Regions from separate parts of the Pseudoalteromonas sp. S3178 genome, predicted to be linked through region 1. Evidence: predicted binding sites of a transcription regulator. Region 1 holds the regulator's gene; each other region holds the start of a gene.
The links. The regulator sigma-54, encoded in region 1, starts transcription at its own class of promoters, with help from an activator protein. The targets are predictions, from matches to a motif close to GTTGGCACGNNNNTNGNNT.

Region 1 (3,865 bases):
CGTAGGTATCCGATACGCTTCGCACTAAAGAAGGCAGTAGGTTTACTGGAATGTTATCTACGCAATAATAACCTAAATCTTCTACAACGCGTAAAGCAACCGACTTCCCAGAACCAGATCGGCCACTTATGATAATTAACTCCATTTATCACCCTTTTAAACTACGATTGATTAACAATAACTTGGTAAAGCTCAGCATCGGATTTTGCACAGCGTAACTGTTTACAAAATTCTTTGTCATTTAGTTTATCAGCTATGGTTGCGAGAGTCTTTAGGTGCTGTTGGTTATCACCATCTGGTACGATGAGTGCAACAAATATATCAACAGGGCGGTTATCAATCGCATCAAAATTTATGGCTGTCTCGCTTACAAGCACTATTGCTAATGGCTCTTCTGCGCCACTCATTCTTCCATGAGGAATTGCAATACCACGGCCTATGCCTGTGCTACCAAGCTTCTCTCTATTCATTAGAGCACACAAAATATCTTGCTGTGAAAGATAAGGAAGCTTTTCATGAGCGAGTTCGCTAATAAACTCTAAAATTCTTTTTTTGCTATTAAAAAGGACCGCAGCTTTGCTGCAGTCCTGGCATATAAGTGAGCTTAATTTCATCATATTAGTGTCGAGCAAGCTTCTCTTTGTGTTTAATAACTTGACGATCGAGCTTGTCAATCAACGAGTCTATGGCAGCATACATGTCTTGATGTTCGGTAGATGCAAATAATTCTGCACCACTTACATGGATTGTAGCTTCAGCTTTTTGGTTAAGTTTTTCTACATCGAGAATGACATGAACATTGTTTATATGATCAGAATGCCTTTCTAGCTTTGCAAATTTATTATTTACGTAGTCTCTTAATGAATCAGTAACATCTACATGACGACCAGTTAAGTTTAGTTGCATAAGCGTTTTCCTCTTTGTTTTGCGTCTTATATCAAACTCTTTCGTTGATTAGACGGTGGAATAGCCAGAGATTCGCGGTATTTTGCGATTGTGCGTCTAGCTACTTTAATTCCTTGCTCAGCCAATATATCCGCAATTTTACTATCACTCAATGGTTTTGCTGAGTTTTCTGCGGCAATCAGTTTTTTAATCAAAGCACGTATTGCTGTAGATGAACACTCACCACCATTTTCGGTGCTTACGTGGCTTGAGAAAAAGTATTTAAGCTCAAATATACCACGTGGCGTGTGCATATACTTTTGAGTAGTTACACGCGAAATAGTCGACTCGTGCATTTCTACCATTTCTGCAACATCGTTTAAAACCATAGGTTTCATGGCTTCTGGACCGTGTTCAAAAAAGCCCTGTTGTTGCTTAACAATACAATTAGTTACTTTTAGTAGTGTGTCGTTTCTACTCTCTAGGCTCTTTATAAACCATTTAGCTTCTTGCAAATGAGAGCGAATAAATTGACTGTCACCACTAGATTTAACTGTTCGTGACATAGCTGCATATTGGCTATTAACACGTATCTTAGGCATGCTATCTGGGTTTAGCTCAACTACCCAACGGCCTTTTATTTTTTTAACTGATACATCGGGGATCACATACTCTGATTCTTCCCTTACAATAGTATCTGCTGGCTTAGGGTTTAGAGTGTGAATTAACGTCATTACTTCTTTAAGCTCGTCTTCTTTGAGCTTAGTTTTCTTCATTAATGTACGATAGTCGCGAGCCGCTAATAGATCAATATGATCGGTTAAAATCATCTTTGTTTCATTGATAAAAGGCGTATCTTTATCAAACTGATTTAGCTGAATACACAAGCACTCTTGTAAGCTACGAGCTGCTATACCCACCGGATCAAACAACTGAATACGTTTTAAAACGGCTTCTATTTCATCAAGTTCAACTTCGCCCTCGTCGTCGTTCTCTTGATTAAAGCTTTCTAAAATATCTTCACAGCTTAGCGTTAATATACCTGAGTCATCGACTGCTTCAACAATCGCTATTGCAATTGCTTCATCAGTAGGGCTAAACGGCGTGAGCTGTAATTGCCACATTAAATACTCGTGAAGAGTTTCGGTTGAAGCACCTTGGTAAATAGACTCATCTTCTGGCATAGGGCCTGATGATGAAGCAGGAGCTGCGCTCATGTACTCATCCCAGCTTACATCCATAGCCATTTCGTCACTTACTGTGTCTTTAGTAAGTGCTTCACCACTGTCTTGCTCGTACTCGCTTGGTTTTTCATCGGCATTAGCACTTACGGTTAATTCATCGTTATCTGCTTTTTGCTCGTTTTTGCCAGCTGATTCTTCCGTGTAATCTTGTTCATCTACTTCTAGAAGCGGATTGCTATCAAGCGCTTCTTGTATTTCTTGCTGGAGATCCAATGTACTGAGTTGCAACAAACGAATTGCTTGTTGCAGTTGTGGAGTCATTGTAAGTTGCTGGCCCATGCGCAGCTGTAATGATTGCCTCATGTATCTCTAACAATCCTTTTATGTTGTTATAATTAATACTAGCAGATGCTTAAAGACATGGCGTAAATGTTACAGCCTAAATTGCTCGCCTAAATAAACATCGCGTACCGTTTTATCATTTAATACGTGCTCTGGTGTACCAGAAGCGATTAACTCTCCATGAGAAACAATGTAGGCTTTTTCACAAACATCAAGGGTTTCTCTTACGTTATGATCGGTAATTAATACACCAATCCCACGATTTTTAAGATGTTCTATTATTTTCTTTATATCTAACACCGATATAGGGTCTACACCTGCAAAGGGTTCGTCGAGCAATATAAATTTAGGATTAGCAGCTAGTGCGCGTGCAATTTCTACGCGGCGTCGCTCACCACCCGATAAAGCCATACCTTGGCTGTCTCGAATATGTTGAATACTAAATTCATCTAACAAGTTGTTAAGCGTATCTTCTCTTGCTTTTTTGTTAAGCTCTTTACGCGTTTCTAAAATAGCCATTAAATTTTGATAAACGGTAAGTTTTCTAAAAATTGATGACTCTTGTGGTAAGTAGCCTATGCCTAATCTAGCACGACTATGCATAGGTAAAAGAGTAATATCGTTCTCATCAATAGAAATTTTGCCTTTATCACTCGGTACAAGGCCCACTATCATATAAAACGTAGTAGTTTTACCTGCGCCGTTAGGCCCAAGCAATCCAACAATACTGCCAGCTTTAACTTCTAGGCCAACATTTTTTACTACTTCACGGCCTTTATAGCTTTTTGCTAATAGCTCTGCTTTTAATGTACTCATGGCTGGCCTTTGTCACTTTTTTTTACTTTTTTAGGCTCAACTGGCACTAAAATAGTGTGAACGCGATCGGTAGAGTTTTCATCTTTTTCGGCGCTAATTAATTGCTGTTGCATGTCGTACGTAATACTTTTTGCATTGATTTTTTGACCCGCTTGAGCGACTTCAGCATCGCCAACAAGCGTTAAAAATCGCTTAGCAACATCGTAACGTACTTCGTTTGCACTGGCGCTCATTACTGTGCCGTCAGCTTGTTTTTCTTCAAAATAAGCTGGGCTACCTGTTGCTATTAATAATTGCTTGTTATCACCTAAATCATCGCGTTTGTGTACTTCTAATCTGTCAGCTGTAATACGACGATTACCGTGAATAATCTCTACGTTTTTTTCAAAAATCCCTACATTAGCTTTTAACTGGCCTTCTTGTTTGTCGGCGCTAATTGAAATTTGATTGGCAGCAGGAGAAGCTTCTTGTTCTGCCGCATAGCCATTAAAAGCAAGTAAAAGAGTTGGAATTATAAGTATTTTAGAAATTTTATTGGTCATAGTATATGGTTCGCGTATGGTTAATTAGTTTAATCACTTCAGTTTTTAAGTCGGCTTCAAGGCCTTTACCGGTGATTTTTAAATTGGGTCCAGTGA
Region 2 (3,865 bases), on a different contig from region 1:
GATAACAATAAAGCATAACAAAAAGCTGCCGTTTTAAACTCACCAAATCGCTTTATTGAGCTAGAAAGAGCCCTAACCCAAGGGCTCAAAGAATAATCAGTCATACGTAATTTTATCTCTTAGCTGTATGCTTAAATATAAAGAAGGCAATGTGTATGTATAAACATGCTATTTTGCCAGATTTTAGCATTTTTATGTTACCTCTACTCATGTTGTGCGATAAAAACAGAAAATTTTCATGTTTGAATTCGCCCACTTCTTAAACTCATCATTTCAGCAATAAATTATTTAGTGTAAAATGCAGCGCTTTATTATGACCAATAACGAGTAGCGTACATGCAAACCAACATGCCCGATATAGCTGACACGGCTCCCGCCTTACAAACAGGTAAGTTAGACTGGGTTGGTATGGGCGAAATAGAACTGCCATTTATTTTTGAATCAAAAGATTTAGCACCCGTTACCGTTAACGCAAAAGCGCGTGCATTTGTTAACTTGCATAAAGAAGATGCTAAAGGCATCCATATGTCGCGCTTATTTTTAGCGCTCGACCTACTTTCTACCGAACAACAAGTTAACCCGCAAACTATTGCACAGGCACTCGATACATTTATAACAAGCCATGAAGGCTTAAGTGATAAAGCGCAAATAGAGTTTAAGTTTGAATTACCGCTACGTCGTAAATCACTATTAAGCGGTAAAGCAGGTTGGAAAAGCTACCCTATAACGCTTACCAGCACCATTGAAAATAACGTTATTAGCTACGAGTTAACCGTAGATGTAACTTACTCATCTACCTGCCCGTGCTCTGCAGCACTTGCAAGGCAGCTTATTCAAAATGCATTTAATGAAAAGTTTAACCAAGAGACGCTAAGTCAAAAAGATGTGCACGAATGGCTAGGCACTACGCAAGGTATTGTAGCTACGCCTCACTCACAGCGCTCAATTGCCAATGTAAAAGTTAAACTTGATAGCTCGTGCGATGAATTTGACGTTGTTAATTTAATTAATACGTTAGAAGCTGAACTTAAAACACCGGTTCAAGCGGCAGTAAAACGCGAAGATGAGCAAGAGTTTGCCCGCCTTAATGGTCAAAACTTAATGTTTTGTGAAGATGCTGCTCGTAAAATTAAAGCGGTTCTTGAAAACGATAACTTTAGTGATTACTGGCTGCAAATAAATCATTACGAATCACTGCATGCACACGACGCAGTGGCTATTGCGGTTAAAGGTGTTAGCGGCGGCTATAAAGCTTAACTTCCTTGAAGTGATAGTTTATAAATTCATACGGTAATTAACTCATAACACAAAGCTTTTAGGCACGTAAATTGCTTTAGTTGAGCAGTGTCAATTTGTTGTTATGGAGTTACCGTATGGAATTCGCTTTATTATCAATTTTAGTATTAGTGGTTGGGGCCTCAATTGTTGCGTCAAAATTTAATGATGATGGCGGAAACCCGTATCCTTTTACCCGTAAACAAACTGTGTTTACGCAGGTTGAAGGCGCATTTTTAAACCTGTTAGAACGTGCAGTTGGCGATCAATACAAAATAGTCAGCCGTGTTAAATTAATCGACGTGATTGATTGTAAGCAAGGCCTTTCTGCTAAATCTAAACGTGCTGCTTTAGCAAAAGCTAAAAATAAGCAACTCGACTTTGTATTAATCGACAAAGAAAAGTTGACCATTGTTGCCGCTGTTGATTTAGTTAACAACGCCAATAAAGATGGCCACAAAGCCCAACGCGATTGGTTTGTAAATGGCGCTTTAGAATCGGCTGGCATTCCACATATTCGTATGAAGGTTAAATCGGGCTACCGTCCTTCAGAAGTTCGCGATGCAATAATGTTTAAACTCGGAAAACCTGCTGCTGCGCAAACCCAGCGCCCAGTTCGCAACCGCGTACACAAACCAGCCGTGTTATCGCCTTCTCAAGCTAAAGCGCAAACAACCGCCTTAGCCGAAATATAAAATAGAATTAAATACTCTCCTAAAAGTATTTAAAGCGAGCTCATAAACAAGCTCGCTTTTTTGTTTTTTATAGCTAACTTCACGTATAATCAAGTTATTCAAACTCAGGAATTTAACACTATGAATGTTGGTATTATTGGCGCAATGGAGCCAGAAGTTAAAATTTTACGTGAAGCAATGCAAAACCCACAAATTTTAACTAAAGCAGGTTTCACTTTTTATACTGGCGAGTTAGCTGGAAACACAGTAACGCTTGTTCAATCTGGTATTGGTAAAGTTGCTTCAACTATTGCTACCACGTTACTGATTGATAACTTTAAACCTGATTGTGTTATTAACACAGGCTCTGCAGGTGGGTTTGATCCATCATTAAGTGTTGGCGATGTAGTCATTTCGTCAGAAGTTCGTCATCACGATGTAGACGTAACCGCATTTGGCTACGAAATTGGCCAAGTTCCACAAATGCCAGCAGGCTTTACAGCGCACCCAAAATTAGTAGAAGCTGCAGAGCAAACTATTGCACAAATTAGCGATGTTAAAACATTAGTAGGCTTAATTTGTACAGGCGATACTTTTATGTGTGACCCAGTACGTATAGACAAAGCACGCAGCGATTTCCCATCAATGCTTGCTGTTGAAATGGAAGGCGCATCAATTGCTCAAACGTGTTTTACACTTAATACACCGTTTGTTGTTATTCGTTCTATGTCTGACATTGCCGGTAAAGAGTCGCCGCAATCATTTGAAGAATACTTAGAAACTGCTTCAATCAACTCATCTAAAATGGTTGTCGCGCTTTTAGAAAAGCTAACGGCTGTAAGCCTTTAAATGCTTAGCAATATTGTTCAAAATCATTTGGACTTTATTGCCTTTATAATAGCGCTCCTCGCTGAGCGCTTTTTTCCTTTAGTGAGCTGGTACCACCCAAATACAGTATTAACCGCTGTTTTTAATGCTATTGGAAAACGGGTTTATAAACCAAGTGAACCTAAAAGCTACCTTTATTTAGCCTCCACCCTGGCCTGTACACTAGTTTTAAGCGTTATTCTTATTATTATTGTATTACTGCTCGAATTTGCCTTTTATCCTGAACTTCTCGCTGGCCTCATTTTATATTTGTGCCTTGAAAGCAAAGCGATAGATAAAAAAGCCCTGCGTGTTGCAAAGTTAGTAAAACAAAACCAAAAATCTACCGCACGTGAGCTATTAAAACCACTGCTTGCCAGAGAGGTTAACAAGCTCTCAGCGCAAGGTATAATTAAAGCCTTAATTGAGAGCTTAATTTTACGAACTGCTCGAAATTACTTTGTGGTTATATTCATATTTTTATTATTTGGACCCATTGGCGCTTTAGCATATCGGCTCCTCACTTTAATGCAGCAAGCTTGGCGCACCGATATCTCACCTAATAGCCACTTTTTAAAACCGCTTAAAATCATTTTGTTTATAATCGAATTTATTCCAATACGCCTACTTGCGTTAACAATTACCGCAAGTAAAGCCAGTAAACAAAGCATGCATTATATAAAGCACTATGGCAGACATTTTTATCAAACAAATACAGGCTGGATTTTAAGTGCGTGCTCTGCATCTATTGGCGTGCAACTTGGCGGACCTGCGGTTTACTTTGGTAAGCGCTTTAATAAAATGCGTATTGGTACTGATAGACTACCTTCACCCGATGATGTGCCCGTAATAATTAATAGATTAAATCAGGCTCGTGTATTTTGGTTTTTAGTCATTATCAGCATCGAAATATTAAAAGGAATTTAGTGGTTTTAGCTGCCAAAATACGAGCACAAAAAAACCAGCCTAAGCTGGTTTTTATCGTTTTAACTGCTGCGCTTACGCTACAGTAATATTCGCAAACTTACGTTTACCTACTTGGTAAATAG
Region 3 (3,865 bases), on a different contig from region 1:
TTATAAATATTATTAAAAAGGTTTTATTGTAATGAGTAACTCGCTGAGCTTTATATTAAATGAGCTTTAATAAGCAACAGGTATGCTCATCAGCATAAAGTCGCTAAATAATTAAAGCTATATAACTGATTGGGGGCGCTTGTACTGATTATTTTTCATCAATAATCAGCTGTTTTATTTTGTGGGCTTTTTCAAAGTGATCTAATTTATGGGTGTGTATCCACCAAGTTGCGGCTTGCATGAGTAGCTCTGGGTTGTCGTTTTTATTTGCAAAAAAAGCGTAAAAAGAAAGCCCTACATTTCCGCCTTTGGCTGCTATTTTTTTATCGCATACGGTAATTATTTTTGCTCTTAACACTTTATTCATTGCTTTACCTTTAGTTAAAAAGCCTATTTAAAAAATGAGCCAGCGTTTGCAAAATACTTCTATCTAACACGCCATGATTCTCAAGCTCTTTATTCGGCGCATTTACTTTTGCAGCTTTGCATTCATTATTAAATGATTCATTTTTATGTGTTTGTGTTTCGTAAGCAATATCAGCTTGCTCCATACACTTTGCAGAGCCCGCATAAGGCTTTGCTGCACAGCCAGCTAAAAATATACACAGTGAGATCGCAATTAAAAACGCTTTCATAATCAATCCTATTTTAAGCACCCTTTTGCCTTAGATTATAGCTACAAAGTTACTTATTTAATCGGCTATCAAAATAAGTAGCTCGATAAAAAACAAACCTACTTCATCAAAAAAAGCATCCTCTTTAGCATCTTTTTTTAATTGAGTACTTATACATTCATTGTAAACCTCTGAGCTTGTTTGAGTGCCATTTAGCTCAGTCATTTCAGCTTCTTCCCTGCATAAACTACTTCCATAATGCGGCGCTGTACTACATGCACTTAATAATGCGCAAAGTAGTAACGTGATTATTGGGCTTTTTGTGTTCATCCTTAAGCTGTGTCCCTTACACTAAAGCGTCAATAGGGTAATGTTTTTAAATTGTACCTAAATAATATTATTACTTTATCACTGCAATAAAAAACACCACCAGTAAATATTTGTAAGGTTCTGTAGGGCTGAAGCCTGAAAATATTGCATAAGCGTGCTTGTAAAACTTACAAGCCGCATACTCCCACGAGCAAACAAAAAACATAAGTCGATTAAATTCAATAAGTTAATAAGTGGCATTTAGCTTGCTTCAACATATGTAAGCAATTAAAGAGCAAGTAAAGGATTAGTTATGAATATATTTGAAGCGCTACGTCACGATCACGATAAACAACGTAAATTGGTAGATGCACTTATTCAAACGCACGGCGATACAACTGAGCGCCACAAGCTAATGGACGAGCTTAAAACAGAGTTGGAAGATCACGCAAAATTTGAAGAGCGTTATTTTTATAACCCACTTATGTTTGATGATCTAACGCACGAAAAAGCACGCCACAGCGTTGCAGAGCACCATGAAATTGATGAATTAATTGAACAACTTGAAGATACCGAAATGAGCTCGTCTGCTTGGTTAGTTGCGGCTAAAAAACTGCACCATTTAGTACATCACCATTTAAGCGAAGAAGAACATGAAGTATTTCAATTAGCGGGTAAGGCTTTGACTGAAGGGCAAAAAGAGAGCCTTGCTGAGCAGTACAACGATGCTATGCATTAGTTGTTAATAACCGACTTCCATACACTCCCTTGTGTACTTATTGGTTATAAGCCTTATGGCTTATAACCATTTTTTTGCTTTAAATAAATATTATTTAACAGTAAATTTTACGTCTTGGTCACGTAATAGATAAAGCGCAAAACATGCTGCCCACATTGGCCACGCAGTAAAAAATAATAAGTTATTAAATCCATCAATGTACTGATTGTAAGATGAAAGCGTTGATAGGCCGTGCATTACAAAAATAATACCGTAAGTAATACGTTTTTTAATACCTGCTAAAAAAGCTAAAACAAGTACTAGCTGCACCGCGCCAATAATGTAAGCCACAATATCTGTAGAGCCACTAATCCCATAAAAATGCTCAAAAATACGTGCGCTATGTCCAGGGTTAACAAACTTATCGAATGTCCACATAACCATTACAATAAACACACCTACACGCAGAGATAAAAGTGACCACTGCAAACGATTTTGCACATCAGAACTGATTGAACCTGTCATAAAAATTCCCTAAAAAAATATTAATAAACGTTAAGGTAAGCTAGACCGTATAAGTTAATTTTTATTTCAAAAAACAGTAATTATTTTTATTAACGGTACGTTTGAGCATTTATTTATAAATGTTAGGCCATATCGTACATGCTTTATAGAAGTATACTATGCTTAAAAAAATGATAAAAAGCAGCCATTTACAGAAACAATAAATTAAAGGTACTTAAGTACTACTTTTAAATAATTGTTTGGGCTTATGTTCTAAAAAACAAAAAGAAGCGCAATTTTATTGAAAGTTATTTTTATAGCCTTCGGTCTTTATCGCCAACAACATTTTAACCGTAGAGAGAAAACGTTTGAAACACGCATATTTAGCACTATCCCTAGCCACTATATTAAATACACCATTAATAGCATTTGCAGCTGAAGAATCAAAAGCAACAACTAAAAGCGCAATTGAACACATTGAAGTGGCTGGCCAAGTTCTTAAATCTCAAGGTTTATCTGTAAAAGATGCCACTGTAGACGGCCCTTTCGGGGATAATTTGGCATTGCAAGATATTGCACGCTCAGTAACGCCTATTTCAAGCGAGTTAATAGAACAACTCAACATCACTACCCTACAAGACGTACTTGCAGTTAGCCCAAACACATACTCTGCAAGTGGCTTTGGTGCGCCCAGTTTACCTACTATTCGTGGCCAACTGGGTGAGCTTTTTCAAGATGGTACACGTCGTCAAGCGGGTAATAATGGCTTTGGTGTGCCGTTATCGTTCAACTCTATAGAACAAATAGATGTAGTAAAAGGTGCACCACCTGTTTTATTTGGTTCAAGCCAACGTAACGGTGGTTTTGTAAATTTACACTCAAAGACTGCTTCTACAGATGAAAGTAAAGGTAAAGTTAAGCTCTCAGCGGGGCGATGGGATCAATACAGTGCACAAGTGGATTACACAGCCCCAATTATAAAAGATAAAGTTGGCCTTAGAGTAAGTTACGAGCACCTTGATGAAGGCAGTTACTACGATTACTCAGGCACTAAAAGCGACAGCTTATTTGCTGCCCTTAGAATTTTGCCAGACGACAAAAGCAGTTGGGATATTAACTTTGAGCTATACCAAGTTGAATTTACCGATAACGCCGGTATTAACCGCCCTACCCAAGCCTTAATTGATGATGGCCTTTATATTACCGGCCAAGGCGTGCAAGAAAATGGCAGTACCGTACCAGCAGCGGGTTCTATTGTATCGCCTACTGGGCAAGTAAAAATAGATCGCAGCACCGTACTTACCGACCCTGATAACCAAAACGAAGCAACCACTTATTTAATTCACAGCATTTATAAGCGCGAGCTAAGTGCTAATGCCTCACTTAAAAACATTACGTATTTTCAACATTTACAGCGTGAAGAAATAGCACAAAACAGCTTTGTAGAAATTATAGACGGCGCAGATACCGCCCAAAACCGAACGGAGCTTACCTACCGTTGGAATAGCGACCAGCAAACAATTTTTGCTTTTGACGTACGCTACAATAAAGTACTTGGCTACAGCCAATTTACTACCGAGGCCGATTTACCAATTGATTTAACTGGCCCACTTTCAAACCGCCGCATTCCTTTAACCGATGCACAAAAAGCACGTTTAGTAGAGCTAAGCCCAGGTGTATTTGTATCGCCTGGTGGCCAATACGATTTAGATAACGATGG

Region 2: CWC11_RS07140 (DUF2726 domain-containing protein) is a predicted target of sigma-54. The motif match lies at 1,316-1,334, and genes of this name have one in related genera.
Region 3: CWC11_RS13890 (hemerythrin domain-containing protein) is a predicted target of sigma-54. The motif match lies at 1,177-1,195, and genes of this name have one in related genera.

What each region holds. Positions count from the first base shown of each region.
Region 1 is NZ_PNCW01000018.1:70,343-74,207, reverse strand. Features, by position in the region: gene rapZ (RNase adapter RapZ) at 1-145, opposite strand, end outside; gene CWC11_RS04710 (PTS sugar transporter subunit IIA) at 162-614, opposite strand; gene hpf (ribosome hibernation promoting factor) at 619-906, opposite strand; gene CWC11_RS04700 (RNA polymerase factor sigma-54) at 933-2,432, opposite strand; gene lptB (LPS export ABC transporter ATP-binding protein) at 2,502-3,227, opposite strand; gene lptA (lipopolysaccharide transport periplasmic protein LptA) at 3,224-3,769, opposite strand; gene lptC (LPS export ABC transporter periplasmic protein LptC) at 3,759-3,865, opposite strand, start outside.
Region 2 is NZ_PNCW01000025.1:60,622-64,486, forward strand. Features, by position in the region: gene arcB (aerobic respiration two-component sensor histidine kinase ArcB) at 1-104, opposite strand, end outside; gene folE2 (GTP cyclohydrolase FolE2) at 337-1,257, shown strand; gene CWC11_RS07140 (DUF2726 domain-containing protein) at 1,374-1,970, shown strand; gene mtnN (5'-methylthioadenosine/S-adenosylhomocysteine nucleosidase) at 2,091-2,798, shown strand; gene CWC11_RS07150 (cobalamin biosynthesis protein CobD/CbiB) at 2,799-3,743, shown strand; gene tyrS (tyrosine--tRNA ligase) at 3,816-3,865, opposite strand, start outside.
Region 3 is NZ_PNCW01000048.1:28,148-32,012, reverse strand. Features, by position in the region: gene CWC11_RS13905 (DUF6500 family protein) at 149-367, opposite strand; gene CWC11_RS13900 (hypothetical protein) at 378-635, opposite strand; gene CWC11_RS13895 (hypothetical protein) at 693-944, opposite strand; gene CWC11_RS13890 (hemerythrin domain-containing protein) at 1,237-1,662, shown strand; gene CWC11_RS13885 (hypothetical protein) at 1,753-2,166, opposite strand; gene CWC11_RS13880 (TonB-dependent receptor) at 2,514-3,865, shown strand, end outside.